One region of the Enterocloster citroniae genome, then DNA from elsewhere that is predicted to be linked to it. Evidence: a T-box and tRNA genes for the amino acid it is inferred to sense, from the RefSeq annotation. Region 1 holds a T-box; the other holds one or more tRNA genes.
The links. A T-box is a leader RNA that pairs with one kind of tRNA and senses whether it is charged. The one in region 1 lies ahead of leuS (leucine--tRNA ligase), so its partner is inferred to be a tRNA-Leu.
Positions count from the first base shown of each region.

Region 2: it encodes a tRNA-Leu, which carries the amino acid that the T-box ahead of leuS (leucine--tRNA ligase) is inferred to sense. The anticodon was not compared.

Region 1 is NZ_JBEPLZ010000003.1:337,322-346,746, reverse strand. Features, by position in the region: gene ABID13_RS05565 (hypothetical protein) at 39-191, opposite strand; gene ABID13_RS05560 (hypothetical protein) at 336-752, shown strand; gene ABID13_RS05555 (hypothetical protein) at 786-1,067, shown strand; gene ABID13_RS05550 (L,D-transpeptidase family protein) at 1,145-1,945, opposite strand; gene ABID13_RS05545 (cyclic-di-AMP receptor) at 2,188-2,508, shown strand; gene leuS (leucine--tRNA ligase) at 2,632-5,046, opposite strand; T-box leader at 5,200-5,446, opposite strand; gene ABID13_RS05535 (4-fold beta flower protein) at 5,489-5,848, opposite strand; gene ABID13_RS05530 (DUF1538 domain-containing protein) at 6,036-7,574, shown strand; gene ABID13_RS05525 (P-II family nitrogen regulator) at 7,561-8,253, shown strand; gene ABID13_RS05520 (GGDEF domain-containing protein) at 8,321-9,425, opposite strand, start outside.
Region 2 is NZ_JBEPLZ010000006.1:287,500-296,924, forward strand. Features, by position in the region: gene ABID13_RS10730 (flavodoxin family protein) at 1-359, opposite strand, end outside; gene ABID13_RS10735 (hypothetical protein) at 377-1,840, opposite strand; gene ABID13_RS10740 (SulP family inorganic anion transporter) at 1,865-3,430, opposite strand; tRNA gene ABID13_RS10745 (tRNA-Tyr) at 3,809-3,890, shown strand; tRNA gene ABID13_RS10750 (tRNA-Leu) at 3,987-4,070, shown strand; gene ABID13_RS10755 (glycoside hydrolase family 13 protein) at 4,262-6,382, opposite strand; gene ftsH (ATP-dependent zinc metalloprotease FtsH) at 6,958-8,772, opposite strand; gene hpt (hypoxanthine phosphoribosyltransferase) at 8,828-9,355, opposite strand; gene tilS (tRNA lysidine(34) synthetase TilS) at 9,410-9,425, opposite strand, start outside.

The DNA of each region.
Region 1 (9,425 bases):
AATAAAACAGGGAGTGGCTTCATCACTCCCTGTTTTTTCTATTTTTCAGAGCCTGCAGAACCAGGAGATCCATAGGCATTGCCGGTTCCCCGGTTCTTGCCTCCATATCCTTTTCTGCCCTGCTTTCTTTTCAAACATTCATCATCTATCTCATAAACCGCGTTTCCATCGATCACTAAACGGCTATACATGGATCTCACTCTCCTTCCATATTATTAATATATGCAGTGTCCAGGCTTTGGCGCATCCAATCACTTCCCAACTCAAATATGTGGCATTGTTTGCCGTCCCTTTGCATAAACTTAAGCAAAGAATGAAAAGGCCGGTGGAAAGATATGAACCCATCTGATGACTATAAACTTACTGATTTGGATTATCTCATAGGGGACCACCATCTGCAGATGATAAAGGCTGCCCTCCCCTACCTGGGCGTGCAGGAACAAAAAGCCATATCCCTTTTTGTAAAGGCGCAGGAGCTGCGAAAGACAGTTGAACTTTTTGAAACCGAGGAAGTGGCTTCCATGGGCATATGCTCCCTGGAAAGTTCGGAAGGGACCGGGTCTTTGCGGGATCTTCTGAAAGCCATACGGCCCTACGGCAATCCCATGGAACGGGATATGATCGATATGGCCCAGAATTTCATGGACGGCCAGACTCCCATGGACCAGATGCGCAGGTTCCTGACACCGGAACAGCAGTCCCGTTTCGAGACCATGGAAATGATGATGACCGCGTTCCAGGCCATGTCGTAATCACATCTTATTTAAGAAAGGATACATAACAGTATGGATGCAAACTGGAAAAAAGATCCACGCCTGAAATCCATGAGCAAGGAAAAGCTTGCCCTGCTCACAGAATTTGCGGACCGCATTGAACACACGGAAAAAAACAAGCTGATGGAGGCGTTCATGTCCATTAATCTGGAAGCCAGGCAAAAGGGGATCCAGTTTAATGACAAGGAGACAGCTCTCCTTGTAACCATCTTAAGTTCAGGCATGCCCTCTACTGAAAAGAAGAAACTGGATATGCTGAAAATGTTGTCAAAAAAAATGGCAGGGCCGCGCTGATCAGGCGCCCCCTGCCTTAGAAAATATCAAATGATCCAACTCAATGATTCGGACCCTGTGTCCGAATCATATGTTTATCATTTCAGCTGAGTTATATCAGCGGCGATCACGATCCTGGTCTTCTCCGTGGCTGTCTGCACCAATTCCTTGGCCCTGGATTCAGGAAGCCGGATGCAGCCTGCAGAACCATTATCCGCTGATGCGGTAAAACAGTGAAGGAAAATAGCCGATCCCTTTCCCGGCACACGGTCCGAATTATAGTCCAGCGCAAGGGCATAATTATAGTAGGGAGAGGCTGCCGCCAGATTCTCAGCCGAGTTCCAGGACCGGGAAGTCACGGACGTATTCACCAGCTGATTATAGTAAGAGCTGGAGGGATCATCCACCCAGTAATCCCCCTTTACCACCTTATGATAGGGAAGCATGCTGCCGGGATCCTCCTTCAGGCCAAAGGCCATGGTAAAACCATAGGTGCCGGACGGGGTCTTGCCATCCCCTTCCCCTTTATCCGAGGTGATGCCTCCCCGTCCCACAACGGATGCCTCTTTCCACACCAGTTCAAAGGAATCTTCAGACTTGGCGTAATAGTAAGTATCTGCATTGCACCCGCCGGTGCCCACCACCACGATCATCTGGTCCGCCTCCCTGGCAGCTTCCAAATTCTGGGGCTGAATCACGCCGTCCACCACGGCCGGAGCCTTTGTATCCCGGCTGATCTCCACCACCCCGGGGCCTCCTCCCTTATCAGCGCCCTGCACCCCCTGCCCCAGGACTGCTGCATACGCCGTACCGGCTGTTTGCCCTGGTGGCGCCGCTGCCGGGACTGCCGCTGCCAGGACCGCCATTGCCAGGACCGCCATTCTTCTATACCGTTTCATATGGAATCTCCTCTTCATATGGAATCTCTCTTAACATAAAATTTCTTTTCCTATTATAACCTGCACCGGTTATAATTGGTATTTCTTTTTTCTTACAATTCGCTTTGTAAGGAACCTGATTCCGACCCAAAAAATTGTTAATAAAATTTAACTTGAACATATCCTAAGACCGGCCTATAATAAATCCAACATTACATTCAAGGATCCTATTTTCAGGTGATTTCTTGAAAGGAGGCGCGCATATGCAGTTATTGATCATCATCATTCAGGAAGTTGACTACGAACGGCTTTCCAGGGAATTCATCAGGCACCGGATACTGGCTACCAAGTTCTGTACCGAGGGACTGTATCTGAACAAAAAGAACATCACACTGATGGTGTGCATTGAAAAAGAACGGGAAAAGGAAATTCTGGAATATATAAAGAACAGCTGTACGGAACGGGTGGAGGAACGCCAGGTATCCGAATATAACGGTCAGATGTTTGTGGATACATTAAAGGGCGTCAAGGTTGGAGGCGCCACTGTATTTACAGCAGACGTGGACAAGATACTGAAATTCTGATCCTGGGTTTCAGCTTCCGGTCAGGGAACCGATTGAACAGGACAGCACAAGGAATGGCATGCCGCAGACAACACGGCATGCCATTCCTTTTATCAATCTCTGTTACATAATCCGCGACCGCTTTTATTTGCAGACAATATTGATGATCTTGCCCGGTACGTAGATTTCCTTTACAATATTACCGGCCAGCTTGTCCTTAACAGCTTCCCTGCCGGCTGCCAGCGCATCCTCTTTGGAAATGTCGGCGGGCAGTTGGATCACGGAACGGGTCTTGCCATTTACCTGGACCGCCACCTCAATCTCATCATCCTTCATGGCTTCCTCGTCACATTCCGGCCACTGGGCATGGAATACGCTGTCCGTGCCGCCCAGCTGCTGCCACAGTTCTTCTCCGATATGAGGAGCAAAGGGTGCCAGGAGAATGACAAATGTCCTCAGTGTCTCCTTGTCAATGCCGCCCTCCTTCTTTGCCAGATCGATCATCTTGTTGTTGTATTCCATAAAACCGGAGATAACCGTATTCAGGCTGAACTGGTTAAAGCGGTACTCAATATCGTATACCAGTTTATGGCGCAGCTTGATCATTTCCCTGGTAGCCTCTATCTCCTTGTCTTTGTTGTCCATCACAAGGTTCCAGAATCGGTTCAGGAACCTGGAAACGCCTTCGATCCCCCTGTCGTCCCACTCTGCATCCAGTTCAGGCGGTCCCACAAACAATTCATACAGCCTTAAGGAATCACAGCCATAGTCCCTTACCAGATCGTCAGGGGATACCACGTTGCCTTTGGACTTACTCATCTTGATTCCGTTTTTGCCCGTGATCATGCCCTGGTTAAACAGCTTCTTAAAGGGTTCGTCAAAATCAATGGCCCCGATGTCACACAGGAATTTTGTGTAAAAACGTGAGTACAGCAGATGGAGCACTGCATGCTCTACACCGCCGATATACATATCAACCGGCAGGTACTTGTCTGCCTTTTCCCTGGATACAAGTTCCTCTTTATTATGGCTGTCCACATAGCGCAGGAAATACCAGGAGGAACCAGCCCACTGGGGCATGGTGTTGGTTTCACGTTTGGCAGGCGCCCCGCAAACCGGGCAGGTGGTATTCACCCACTGGTCAATGGCTGCCAGAGGTGATTCTCCTGTTCCGGTAGGCTGATAGCTCTCCACCTCGGGAAGCCTTAAGGGAAGCTCTTCCTCAGGCACAGGCACGCAGCCGCACTTGGGGCAGTGGATAATGGGGATGGGCTCTCCCCAGTAGCGCTGGCGCGAAAATACCCAGTCGCGCAGCTTATAGTTAACCGTCTTGTGGCCGAATCCCTTTTCCTCGATCATATGGGGCGCTTCCTTTTTAAGGACAGCTGACTCCATGCCATTCCAGTCACCGGAATTGATCATGATGCCGCTTGCCTCCGTGTACGCCTCGGTCATATCTTCGATCTCAACGCCGTCCTTTGCAATAACCTGTACAATGGGAAGGCCGAATTTCTTTGCAAACTCAAAGTCCCTGTCGTCATGGGCAGGCACGCACATGATGGCTCCCGTGCCGTAGTCTGAAAGTACATAGTCGGACAGCCAGATGGGTGTCTTTGCGCCGTTTAACGGGTTGATGGCATAGCTGCCTGTAAACACGCCCGTCTTATCCTTGGCCTGCATACGGTCTACATTGGAGCGCATGGAGGAATCAAAAATATACTGTTCAACCGCCTCCCTGGTCTCATCCGTGGCCAGGCTCTTGGCCAGCTCGTGCTCAGGGGCAAGCACCATAAAGGTGGCGCCGTACAGGGTGTCCGGTCTTGTGGTGTAGACCGTGATCTTCTCCTCACGTCCATCAATGGGGAAATCCACCTCTGCGCCATAGGATTTACCAATCCAGTCTGTCTGCATCTTCTTAACTTTCTCAGGCCAGTCCAGCTTGTCCAGGTCATTTAACAGGCGCTCTGCATAGGCAGTGATCTTTAACATCCACTGGCGCAGGTTCTTTTTGGTCACGGCAGTGCCGCAGCGCTCGCAGCAGCCGTTTACCACTTCCTCATTGGCAAGGCCGGTCTTACAGGAAGGACACCAGTTAATAGGGAACTCCTTCTCATAGGCCAGGCCCTTTTTGAACATCTGTACAAAGATCCACTGGGTCCACTTGTAGAAATCAGGGTCCGTGGTGTTGACCTCCATATCCCAGTCATAAATGGCGGCAATCTGTTTGATCTGCTTTTTAATATTGGAAATGTTGGCTTCCGTGGACTTAGCCGGATGAACCCCCATCTTGATCGCGTAGTTCTCAGCAGGAAGGCCGAATGCGTCCCAGCCCATGGGATGGATCACATATTTTCCCTTTAACAGCTGGTATCTGCTCCACACATCGGAGATTACATATCCCCTCCAGTGGCCCACATGAAGGCCGCTGCCTGACGGATATGGGAACATATCCAGACAATAATACTTTTCTTTCTTGCCATCATTGACATTGATGGGCTTTTCCTCCCAGTTTTCACGCCACTTTTTCTCAATCGCGCTGTGATTGTACTGTGTTGCCATAATTTCATTCCTCCATTGGTTATCTCAGGGCAGGTGAACCATATAACATTCGGGACTTCTTACCCGCAGTGCGGTTCCGGCGGAGCGTTTTTTATATCATAGGGAACTCCAGAGAAATCTCCTATGATATAAAAAAGCCCTGCATCTCTATCCTCTAGAGACGCAAAGCCAATGTCCTCGCGCGGTACCACTCTGGTTCATGCCTTCTGACGCATGCACTTGTTCCTCTTATAACGGTAAGGGTTCCGTCCTGTCCTACTGAGATCCGATCCCGATGGGACATCTCCTTTGGGCCAGGCTACTCCAGGGCCAGTTCAACAACCTTCTGTCACCGGCTCACACCAGCCGCCGGCTCTCTGTATCCATAGGGTTATCTACTATTCCCTTTCTGCGTATTTGCACTAAAGCATAATTTAGCACATTTCCATGACAGTGTCAACCTCTACAGGCGAAAAAAGTCAGCTGCTGTCATCTCTGACCAGGCCGCTTTATAAGGGGTTCTGGCGCACCGGGCTGTCCGGGCATGCCGGTGGGGCTTAGCCGCCTTAGCCCACTTGGCCGGCGTCTCATGTCTGGAAGGTTTGGCCGGACCTCCGATACGCGCCTCATCTGTGAAAAGGACGCAGTAACCTTCCAGGTCACGGATCCATCCCCTGTCAAACCAACCGTACTGTAATCCTTCAAAACTGTAAACAGCTCCTTCAACAATATAGGCCGCTGGCGTTCCGTCAAACAGGTAGATGTGCTCCCTGTCCTTATCCAGATACGCTGCCGGCATTCCTTCCTTATTATAAAATGTCATGTCCCGGTTCTCCCATTTTCTTTTTTACAATGGATTTATTATACTACGCCCTTTCCCCACATTCAATCTTTATCTTTTCTTAACATTTTTCTAACGCCCCATTCACTTGCTTTGACCGTTGTCCCTATGCTAAGCTTTATATAAGGCATATCCTAAAACAAAATAACGGACAACAGGAGGTAACTTATTGAATCAGAAACTCAAAGAAAAAATCACAGAATCCCTATCATCTGTGCTGCCCGTTACCTGTATCGTATTGATACTTGGAATCACCATTGCCCCCATTCCCCTGGACCCGCTGATGCTGTTTTTGGCAGGGGCCGCTTTCCTTATTATAGGTATGGGATTTTTCACACTGGGGGTAGATATGGCCATGATGCCCATCGGGGAAAAGGTAGGGGCACAGCTGGCCAAGGCGAAACGACTTCCAATCATCATACTGGCATGTATTATCATGGGCGCAATTGTAACCGTTGCCGAACCGGACCTTCAGGTCCTGGCAGGACAGACGCCGGCCGTACCTGACATGGTACTGATCCTCACCGTAGCCGCAGGCGTGGGTCTGTTTCTGGCCCTGGCATTCCTCCGCTCCCTTTTCGGATGGAGCCTGTCCCATATTCTTATGGTCTGCTATCTCATTCTGTTCATCATGGCCTTCTATATTCCAGGTGACTTTCTTGCAGTGGCATTTGACTCCGGAGGCGTGACCACCGGCCCCATAACAGTTCCCTTTATCATGGCTCTTGGCATGGGTCTGTCCTCCATCGGCCAGGGGAAAAATCAGGACAGTGACAGCTTCGGCCTTGTTGCCCTGTGCTCCATCGGTCCCATCCTTTCGGTTATGATCCTGGGTTTTATCTACCAGTCATCCTCAGGCACCTATGAGCCAACGGTTATTCCCTCCATCAGCAATTCCCAGGATTTATGGCTGGCCTTTCAGAATGAGCTGCCCGAATACGCCATGGAGGTATTTACCGCCCTGTTCCCCATCCTGATATTCTTTATCATTTTCCAAATCTTTTTCTTAAAAATGCGTAAAAGACAGGTTGTGAAGATCCTGGTGGGAATGTTATACTCTTATATTGGACTGACGCTGTTCCTCACAGGGGTCAACGTAGGGTTCATGCCCGCGGGCAGTTACCTGGGCAAGCAGATCGCTTCCCTTTCCTACCGGTGGGTCCTGATCCCCATCGCCATGCTCATTGGTTTTTACATTGTAAAGGCGGAACCTGCCGTGCAGGTGTTAAACAAGCAGGTTGCGGAGGTGACGGGCGGCACCATATCCGAGGCAACCATGATGAAAGGCCTGTCCGTTGGAATGGCTCTTTCCCTGGGATTATCCATGCTTCGGGTCATGACCGGACTCCCTCTTATGAGCCTGCTCTTACCCGGCTATGCTCTGGCCCTGGGGCTGTCATTTGTGGTTCCTCCTGTCTTTACTTCCATTGCATTTGACTCTGGCGGTGTTGCATCCGGTCCCATGACCGCAACCTTCCTGCTCCCCTTTGCAATGGGCGCATGCGAAGCGCTGGGCGGGAATATCCTGACAGATGCATTCGGCATTGTGGCCATGGTGGCCATGACGCCCCTTATTATCATACAATTTATCGGCTTATCCTATGAGATCAAGACGAAAAGGGCAAAAAGCGATTCACGGCTGTCCTACGTTGATATGAACAGTGAATTTATCGAATTAGAAAAGGAGGACTCCGATGAACATGAATAGTATCAGATGGATGGCCGCCATTGTGGACCGGGGCAAGGGCAACAAGGCTGCATCCATTTTCCATGAACACCACCTGGAAATCCTTCTGGCAGTCAGGGGACACGGAACTGCCAGCTCCGCCATCATGGACTGCCTGGGACTGGATGAACCGGAAAAGGATCTGGTTCTGGGAATCGCAACCGGCACCGATGCCCATCAGGCAATGGAGGCTCTAAAACACAAGATGGAGTTTGACAAGCCAGGACATGGAATTGCATTTTCCATCCCGCTTTCAGGAATCAGTATTGCTGCTTCCAATTTTCTAAAGGATTGGGATACATCCCAGACACAGATCACAGCTTGTGCTAAGGAGGATACATCTATGCCAGACAGCAAACACTACGAATTAATCGCCACAGTTATCAATACGGATCTGTCCACACCGGTCATGGAGGCTGCCAGAAAGGCCGGCTGCCACGGTGGCACCCTTGTAAAAGCCAGGGAGATCGGCACCGATGAGGGAAAGAAGCTCTTCGGCCTGACCCTTTCCCAGGAAAAGGCCATCCTCCTTATCCTTACCCCTGTTTCCGGAAAACAGCCCATACTCAAGGCGATCTGCGAGACGGTACTGCAGGAGACCGGGGAACATGCGGTCGCATTTTCCATGCCGGTGGATGAGGTGCAGGGAATCAGCGGTTAGGATCTGACAAATAGGCCGGGCGGATGATTTTGCCCGGCCCTTGTCAACTGAGGGTATGTTTTTCAATCTAATAACTTTCTTCCATATCGGAAAATATCCACAATGTTTCCTGGGAACTGCTGAAATATGAGTTGCATCTCAGAACCCTGAGTTTCAACCGGCTTCCATCCCTCTTCTGATATATAAATCCAGGTATCTCATCCCCGTCCAGCATCATCTCCAGATTCCCATAATCGCAGAACTGTTCAAATAAACGGACGTATTCCGGCTCCACCATCCGGTTGGCATACATCAGCAGGGCCTTGCTGAAACTGTCCCTGGATTCCTCCAGCATTTTCTCAAAATAGGACGGAATAAAGATCCGGCGCAGGGTATCTGTTTCCAGATTCACAAAATAAACGCCTTTAAACACAGGTGCCAGAACCCGCAGGAAACGCTCCGCATCCCTTTTTTCAGTGATTACCCGTTCCATCTGGCTGTCCAATGACCGCTGCTGGCGCTCACCCCCCTGGGCGGAGTAATATTCCTCTTTACGCATCTGCATATCTGTCTCCGCAGCCTGGATTATCTCATTGATATCCAGACCCTCCTCCCTCCATTCAAGGCCCACGGAAATAGAATAGCCCGCACGCTCCACCGCCTGTCGGACATCCTCCAAATTCTCCGTCACTGTCTGATGCAGAACATCCCTACAGAGCACTACAAACTCATCTCCCCCAATGCGGAAGACGGATTCCCTGCCAAAATTCTTTAAAAGGATCGCCGCAACTGTTTTCAGCATGACGTCTCCTGCCTTGTGCCCTAAATGGTTGTTGATCTCATGCAGTCCGTTTACATCAATATAAACACAGGCAAGTGAAAGGGTATCCGGCTGCGTTAATGTCCGTATCGCCTTTTTATAGCTGTTTCTGTTCTGGATGCCTGTCAGCGCGTCCGTTAGCGCCTCTTTGCTTAAGATCTTATTGGCAGCCTCGATCTGCTGGTACTGCCTTCGGATGGTGATCTCATCCTTCTTTGACTGGATCCTGGAATTATACAGGCTGGTGGCGATCCCAATTGCCACCAGTGAGAGAAACAGGCTGTTCATCAGGTTATTATACGTATGGTTTAACCCTGCGGGATCAGGAAAATATGGCAGAAGCAGATTAAACACCAGAACATCCGCCAGAAAC
Region 2 (9,425 bases), on a different contig from region 1:
AGTATGGCGCCTTTGCGCAAAAATGTTTCCGGCATATCATTTCTCACATGACCTGCCCAATACACCTGGAAACGGTCGATCAGGGACTTCATCCTCCCTGTGATGGAGTGGAAATACATGGGGGAGGCCAGGATGATGTTGTCCGCTTCCTCCAGTTTCTGATAGATTTCCTGCATGCCGTCCTTGATGGCACATTCCTTCTTTTTCCAGCAGAACCGGCAGTCCACACAGGGCTTTACTTCCGTGCGGTAGGCATCGATGATCTCCTTTTCACCATCCAGGTGCTCCAGAAACAGATCCACCATCTGGCGCGTATGCCCGTTTTTTCTTGCCGCTCCTATAATTACAAGTGTCTTCACCTTTACTTCCTCCTGATTCAAGCTTTTTTCCTGTTAAAACCTGTGACATGCATTACTGCAAATACAATGATCAGCACAATGTACACCTGAATAAATCCCATATCCGGCGCATATCCTTCCGTGCCCAGTATCCCCGGGGAATGGATCATTCCAATTGCTGTCAGGGCCAGGGCCGCCCCATTGGTAATGGAGGCATTTTTCCAATTGTTGTCTATGATAAATACGAAAACACAGCCCACCAGAAGTCCCACAAATGCAGAGCCGGGGTCAAAGGCCGTAAATCCGGGAAGGGCGCCTTCCTTCATGTTGTCCACAATAAAGTCCATGACAACCGGCAGGGAAGCCATGATGACCGCCGGATAATACTTTTTATCCACCACCTCAAAAGCCTGGGAATAACTGGATATTCCTACAAATACCAGAATAGGCAGAACCACCGCTTCAGGGATAAAAGCATTGATGATGGCTGAAAGTCCGGTCAGTCCCACCAGAGCATACAGGGCAACGATTCCAAGATGATATCCCGTTCCGGATTCCATTTTCTTCCATCCCGGATATCCCCAGTACAGGCCCACGGCCAGAGGATTTCCAAAGCATGCCCCCACAATGCTGGCCACACCGCACAGCACAAGGGGTTTGGTTGTTGTAAAAAAGGTATCGCCGCATTCCTTGGCCTGCTCCACTGCCTGGATCCCTGTGATGACCTCATTCAGGGAAAACACAATGATAATGGGCAGGAATGGGATCATGGCGCTGATAACGTCAGGGTTAAAAATGTCCAGTACCGGGAGTGGTATGTAGAAACTCAGGTTACTCAGGGATTCCGTCACTGCGCCAAATCCCATGACACCGCTGATCCACGCCACAACAGAGCCGATCACAATGGCTATAAGGGCTGCGGGAAGCTTAACCTCCACCTTGCCCAGATAGATCACAAACAGTACCATCAGGGACAGCCATCCCACCAGAGGCATTTTCAGAACGCCGTTCATGGACTGCATGATCAGGAATGCCATGGCCCCTCCGGCCAGGGAGCCGAACAGTGCGCCGGCCGGCACGATCCTTAAGATGACCGGAACCACAAATGCGCCGATAATAAAGATGATCCCGCCCACCAGATGGGCCAGCACGCCTGTCTTAAACGCAAGGTCCGCGCTGCCTGTGCTTATGAATACCGGAAGCATGATGCTGTAAAGCCAGATAAACATACGGCCTGCCTGCAGACCGGCAGGGATCGCGGTCAGGTTCGGGTCGTTGCGGTCAGCCGCTATCTTCCTGTAATAGAGCCAAAGCCCTCCGTTTAGGATGACCACGGTGAGAAATACACCCGGCATCATGGTGCCGAAGATGGTCCTTCCATCCAGCCCAAATGTGCCTGCTAAAATGGCGATCGCCACGATTACCTTGGAAAATCCATCAAAGAACACGCCAATGGATGCATCCAGGTCTGCCTTTTTGAAAAAAGGTATTGCCTTTCCCATACTTATTTCCTCCTGTAATGAAAATTATATATGATCCTGCACCATGGGGTGCGGTCCTTTTTCCTCTGTCTGCTGCTCAAAATAATATCCCTTTGAAAACAGGAAAATGGCAACCGTAAGGTAAATGATCCCAAACACGATCCCCGGACCGGACAGCAGCGCGATCTCCGGACAATGGATCATTCCTATGGCCGCACAGCCCGCCATCACCAGGGCAAACCCGCCTGCCATCCGGTAGCGCCGGTCCACCACACAGGCCAGAAGACCTGCCAGCAAAAGGCTGGTGAGGAAACCACCGTTCCCAAGATACATGATGCCCTCAATGGGCACGGAATACTCGGCAAATGTTGCGGAGGATATGTTTTCCATGGCTGCCCCTGCCGCCTGCACGGACGAGCTGATGAGCGTCTGCATGTATTGGAACAGAATGGGCATCAGGGATAAAAATATCACCTGATAGTATTTCTTATCCATGGACCGGAACGTACTGTCGGTCACTGAAAAACCGATAAAGATGAGAAGCACCATCACAGCCTCTGTTGGAATAAGGGCCATCAGCACCCCGGTCATTCCCGTGGTGCAGATGACAAGGTAAAGGATACCGTTCACAAGGGAAAATCCCGCCCTTGCCCCCAGCTCCTTCCAGCCCGGATGACCGAAGTACACCGTGGTGGGAAAGGGGTTGCCAAACAGGGAGCCGGTAATGGTGGACACCCCATCCATGATCATGGACCGGCGTTCCGGATATGCATCCCCCGCCATTCTGGCTGATTCCAGCCCCTGAAGAGTGGACAGGAAATTGTTGATCTGGAGCGGGATGATCACCGGAAGAAATGGCACGATCCCCTTAAATCCAGCCGTCACATCCCCCAGGCTGAGGGAAGGGGGATAAAACCCAAGACTGGAAAAGGATTGTTCAAACTGGCCCCAAGTCAGGTATCCTCCCGCCCAGGCAGCGGCTGTGCCGATCAGGATAGCCACCACTCCGGAGGGGATCTTGGCAAACCGCTTATCCGCCTTGCCCAGGTAATCGATGATAATAATGAACAGCGGCAAAAGCCCATACACCGGCTTGTCAAACACCATGGCCAGTCCAACAATGGACAGCCATACCATGGCCGATGAGGCCATATTTCCCATAAGCGCGCAGTTGGGCACATTATTGATGATCCATCTCCCTGCAAAACCGCCAGCCACCTCTACCATGCCGCCGATAAAAGCAGCAGCCAGTCCTACCTGGAATGCCAGCTGGGCATCCCTGGTCTGCCAGTACACCGGGCCGATGATCAGATACAGCCAGCCTGAAAGCTGGGATGCGCCGATCCCAAAGGGCTGGGATGTGACATCCTGCCTCTTTTCCTTGCCGGCCAGCTGTGAGGCTTCAAAAAAGTACCACAGATTTCCCAGGAATATGGCAAGTCCGATCCCCGGCACCACCTTGCCGATGACAATGGACGCCGGCATGCCGAACACCACTGTCATGATACCTGTGGCTGTCAGGATCTTTGAAAATCCATCAAAGAAGATCCCAAAGGAGGCATCAATATCGCCCTTGCCCCACCAGTGATATTTAAATCCTTCTCTTCCCATTGTTAAATGTTCTCCATTTATTTGTTTATGTATTAAACAAACTAGCCAACAAAAGTGTATAGCCGTTTGCAAGTGCACTTATTCTCATGTCTGCAATCTGCATCTGCCGGACTTTATTTAACTATTAAACAAACTATTTAATAAAAAATGGATACTGAATCCTTTTTTAATATATCACTTCGTTATTTATTTGTCAATACTCTTTTTATTAAAAATTATAGTAACAGTTCAGGACGTTTCCCCACTGCCCCATCCAACCGGAATCGTGCTCTGTTCCAGCACCTAAAATGCACCCTGATACGTACAAAAATTGTGCAAACCTCTTGATTTTTCCCCCTGTCTGTGGTATTATAATCACTGCTTGTCAAAGCAATATTTGGGCGAATTCCCGAGTGGCCAAAGGGGACAGACTGTAAATCTGCTGCTTATAGCTTCGGTGGTTCGAATCCACCTTCGCCCACTAGCGTGTCAGTTATAGCTTAAGGACATCAGTGCATTGCGCGTAAAGGTCCTGGTTTTCAGCCGTGGCACGCACAGTAAGTACACCTGTGCTTATGCGGGTGTGGTGGAATAGGCAGACACAAGGGACTTAAAATCCCTCGGTAGCGATACCGTGCCGGTTCAAGTCCGGCCACCCGCATTAAAACAAATTCGATATTTTTAAGGTAATGAGAGAGGGACAGCCGGTTTCGGCTGTCCCTCTCTCATGTTTTGGATCTGTTTTTATTTTCATCGTAATTTATGCAAATCACCATACACAGGAAAAATCTCCGGAGATACCAGAAGGAAAAAGTACCCCTGACACTACCTGTCAGGAGTACTCTGTTCCTTCTACTTTTCTTCCCCAACCCCATCTGCAAACCTGGAATCCACCACCGGATAAAAATCTTCCGGCTTGGAGATAAACACCGCCGCGCTGTAAGACGGCATATTCACCTTTAACAAACCGTTTTTAACCCGGTACATCATGATTCCCGCATTATAACCGCTCTCCATGGTAAGTATGGGACGGCCCAGGATCATATCATCCGTGATACCCAGCTGCCACACGGGAATTTCCATCATCTGGATCTCAGGGCTGTTGGATACCACGGTCACTGCCTGGTATTCCCGGTACATGCGGCCGAATGCGATCTGCTGGTGCTTTGCCACAAGAGGCTTTACACTGCCCTTCTTGAACACGGGAAGCCGGTTGTGGATGCCTGTCATATAGCGGTGGAACTCAATCAATTCCAAGTCCTCACTGCCCCAGGGATAGGTCCTTCTGCTGTCCGGGTCTGTCCATCCGCACACACCAGCCTCATCGCCATAATATAAAGTGGGAGCGCCCGGCCATGTCATCTGGATCACCACCGCCTCCCGGAACACGGGAAGCTTTACATTCTCCGAAGCCTTCTCAGGCCCTAAGGTGCCGGTCCGCCCCACTACCTGATTGGTCCTTGTAAGGAATCTGGAATGGTCATGGTTGGACAGCTGGTTCATGGCAGTGAGCACTGTGTTGGTCTGCATACGGCTCATATGGTACTTCATGGCATTAAAGAACGCCTCTCCGTCTCCCCACACACTGCCGTTATAGCTGTCGCTGTGTTTTTCCATCCCTGTCAGGAACCATGTGACCGGCTCCATAAAGGCATCATAATTCATGATGGAATCCCACTGGTCTCCCTCCAGCCAGCTTGCCGGATCCCCATAGTGTTCCGCAAGTATAAGGGTCTGTGGATTCACTTCCTTGACCGCCTGTCTGAACCTGCGCCAGAAGGAGTGGTTGTATTCCGCCGTGTGGCCCAGGTCGGCCGCCACATCCAGCCGCCAGCCGTCAATGGAATAGGGCGGTGATACCCATTTCTTTGCAACGTTCAGTATATATTCCACCAGTTTTCCGGAATTCTCATAGTTCAGTTTAGGCAGGGTGTCATGGCCCCACCAGCCGTCATAGGTAGCGTTGCAGGGCCACGCCTGGTCCCTCTCGTCATGGAACTGGAAAAAGCTGTGGTAAGGACTGTCCTTGGTCTCATAAGCGCCTGGTTCATAGTCCCCTGAGTTCTTATAGATCTCCTCCGCATCCAGCCACTTGTTAAAAGAACCACAGTGGTTAAATACGCCGTCCAGCACGATCTTCATACCCCGTTTATGAATCTCCTGGACAAACTCTGCAAAAAATGCATCGCTGGCCTCCAGATTTTCCCAGCCCGCGCTGCGGATGATGTATTTCTCCGCTCCCTTGTTATCCGTGGCATTCTTATCCACCAGGCTTCCGCCGTCCTTGACGATCCTGCCAAAATGGGGATCGATGTGTTCGTAATCCTGGCAGTCATATTTGTGGTTGGAAGGAGATACAAAAATCGGGTTCAGGTAAATGACCTCCACCCCCAGACTCTTGATGTAATCCAGCTTATCCCATACTCCCTGAAGATCTCCTCCGTAAAAACATCCCACATCCATGGCGGAAGGATTCCTGCTCCAATCCTCAATCTTTTGTACCGGGCGTCCTATATAAACATATTCACATGACTCCACGTCATTATCCTTGTCGCCATTGCAAAAGCGGTCCACATAGATCTGGTACATAACCGCGCCCTTGGCCCAATCAGGAGTGTGGAATCCCGGTGTGATCTTAAAATCAAAACATGCCTGGCCATCATCCACGGGTCCCAGCCTGTTATAAAGGCAGACATCCTGTCCGGATACAACTTTAAAGTGATAAAGCACCTGATCGGTGCCTACTGTAATTTCATATTCATAATAGTCAAACAAATCATCGGACAGCACTTTGGCCATCTCAACTTCTGCTTTGTCCTCCACATAATATACATGATCTGCATTGCCCCTACCGGTCCGCATACGAAGTAATACGTCATCATCCGCGTCCGGCTCAGCCGGAAAACGGTAATCCTCTGTCTCTGAGGAAAAGAGGGCGTCTCTGTTGATAAGTCGGTTTATATTGTCTCCCACTGTTGATTTCCTTTTCCTTATTTGTTTAAATCCATTTTCCCATCATCTATTGTATATGAATTTTTTTATTTGCACAAGGCGAATAATAGTAGAAAAACCGCTTTAATGGTGACGTTTTTGCATAGATGCCACAAAGTGAAAAGCCTGGCGGGGTAGCCAGGCTTTTCAGGAGAAGGTATTTCGTTTCTTATGGGGTGTAGCAAAAACTATATAATGTATTGGGGGGGGTTACATTTATTATAATAGCACAGGGGGCGGAAAAAGTGTGCACAAAGATCAATTATTTTCCTGGATGTTTGTGGTAAAAATACACAAAGGAGGGGGGCTTATGAATTTCCCGCCCAGCGTTCCCAGTAAAGGTTCATTGCCAAGATTGCGCTTATTGCCATAAGCACAAAGGCCAGGAGAAGGATACAGCCGTTTCCTCTGATCAGGAACACCTGTCCGCCTCTTGCCAGTACGTTTCCGAGGCCCCATAGATGCCCGCTCCCAACAAAGCTGACAGCGGATACAGAAGGCGGCTCCCATTTCCGGGAACCGCCCTGTCTCTCTTATGATTGATCACAATTAACTGATCACTGTGCAGGAGCGAACAATGCCTCAAATTCCTCCTGGTTGATCTTTTCCTTCTCAATCAGCAGGGCCGCACAGGAATGGAGTACATAATCGTACTGCTTGATGATATCCGTGGCCTTCTGGTAACAGTCATCGATGATGCGCTTCACCTCGCTGTCAATGGTGTCCGCAACGCCGTTGCCGTATGACTTTGTGTGGGCCAGGTCACGGCCGATAAATACTTCATTATCATCACCGCCGTACTGGATCATACCCACCTTATCAGACATACCGTACTGGGTTACCATGGCCCTGGCGATCTGGGTGGCCTGCTTGATGTCCTGGGATGCGCCGGTGGTGATATCGTCAAATATCAGTTCCTCTGCGATACGTCCGCCCAGGTCCACCATAATATTCTGAAGCATGCGCCCCCTGGTATTAAACATCTCATCCTTTTCAGGAAGGGGCATGGTGTAGCCTGCTGCTCCGATTCCCGTAGGTATGATGGATACGGTGTGTACCGGACCCACATCGGGAAGCACATGGAACAGGATCGCATGGCCTGCTTCGTGGTAAGCGGTGATCTTCTTGTCTTTTTCAGAAATCACCTTGCTCTTTTTCTCAGCGCCGATCCCCACTTTCACAAATGCCCGGTCTATATCGCTCTGCTTGATGAACCTGCGGTTCTCCCTTGCAGACACAATGGCTGCCTCGTTCATCAGGTTCTCCAGGTCAGCGCCTGTGAATCCCGCAGTGGTCTGGGCCACGCGGTGAAGATCCACATCCTCGCTAAGGGGCTTATCCTTGGAATGTACCTTAAGGATCTCCTCACGGCCCTTTACGTCAGGACGGCCCACTGCAACCTTCCGGTCAAAACGGCCCGGACGGAGAATGGCCGGATCCAGTATATCCACACGGTTGGTGGCTGCCATCACAATGATGCCCTCATTAACGCCAAATCCATCCATCTCGACCAGCAGCTGATTTAAGGTCTGCTCCCTCTCATCATGGCCGCCGCCCATGCCCGTGCCTCTGCGGCGGGCAACCGCATCGATCTCATCTATAAATACAATACACGGGGAATTCTTCTTGGCTTCCTCAAACAGGTCACGGACACGGGAAGCTCCCACGCCTACAAACATTTCCACAAAATCAGAACCTGATATGGAAAAGAAGGGAACACCTGCTTCTCCGGCCACTGCCTTTGCCAGCAGCGTCTTACCTGTTCCCGGAGGTCCCACAAGCAGGAGTCCCTTGGGTATCCTGGCTCCCACGCTGGTGTATTTCTGGGGATTCTTGAGGAAATCCACAACCTCCTCCAACTCTTCCTTTTCCTCCACAAGCCCGGCCACATTGGAAAAATTCACCTTGCTGTCCCGGCTCATCCTTGCCCGGCTCTTGCCGAAATTCATCATCCTGGCATTGGCGCCGCCGCCTCCCGCGCTGCGGTTCATAACCATGATAATGATCACCACCACCACAATGGACAGCATAAAGGGCAGGATAATGGTCACCAGATAATTCTCCTGGGGCACATCCATTACCACATACTCCATCTTATGGTCATCCAGGATCTTCTGGGTGTCCTTCACATCTGTCACATACAGGCGCTTTACCTGTCCGTCCGCCATGGTGATCACCACTTCGCCGGTGGGCGTCTGTGGATTCTGATGGATGGCAACCTCTGATGCCTGCCCATCATCCAGTATCTGAATAAAATCCTGATTCGTAACCTTATCCGCCTGTCTTGCATATGGCAGCCGAACTGCCGTGGCGATTAAAATCAGCATCAGGAGTATAAATATAAAACCTCTAAATGTCTGCTGCTGTCTCAACGAATTGCCTCCTTAGACCTTCTTTCTGCGTTCCAGGGCATGGCTTTTAAATGCCCTAATCCAATTCCACGACTCCGATATAGGGCAGGTTACGATACTTCTGGTCATAATCCAGCCCATATCCCACTACAAATTCATCCGGTATTGTAAAACAGGTGTAATCCACCTTGACCTGCTTCTTCACACGGCGCTCCGGCTTATCAAGAAGGGTACACAGACGGACGCTCTTTGGCCCTCTCTGCTTCAGGACCTCGATCAGATATGCCAGCGTGCGTCCTGAGTCAATGATATCCTCCACGATCAGCACATCCTTTCCTGCCAGCGGCTCATCCAGGTCCTTAAGGATCCGCACAACACCGCTGGATTCAGTCCCAGCCCCATAGCTGGATACGGACATGAAATCCAGGGATACGGGTACCGTAAGCCTTTTTGCCAGTTCACAGGTAAAGAATACCCCGCCCTTTAAAATACAGATCAGGTGAATCTCCTTGCCAGCATATTCCTCGCTGATCTTTGCCGCCACCTCATTGATGCGTTTGTCAACCTCTTCTTCGGTCAGCAATACACGAATCTTATCCGCCATTACTTTATCCTCCGTTTCACTTATTGCGTACCCTGGGAGATTCCGAGCGTACACTTATTCTTTTCTCCTG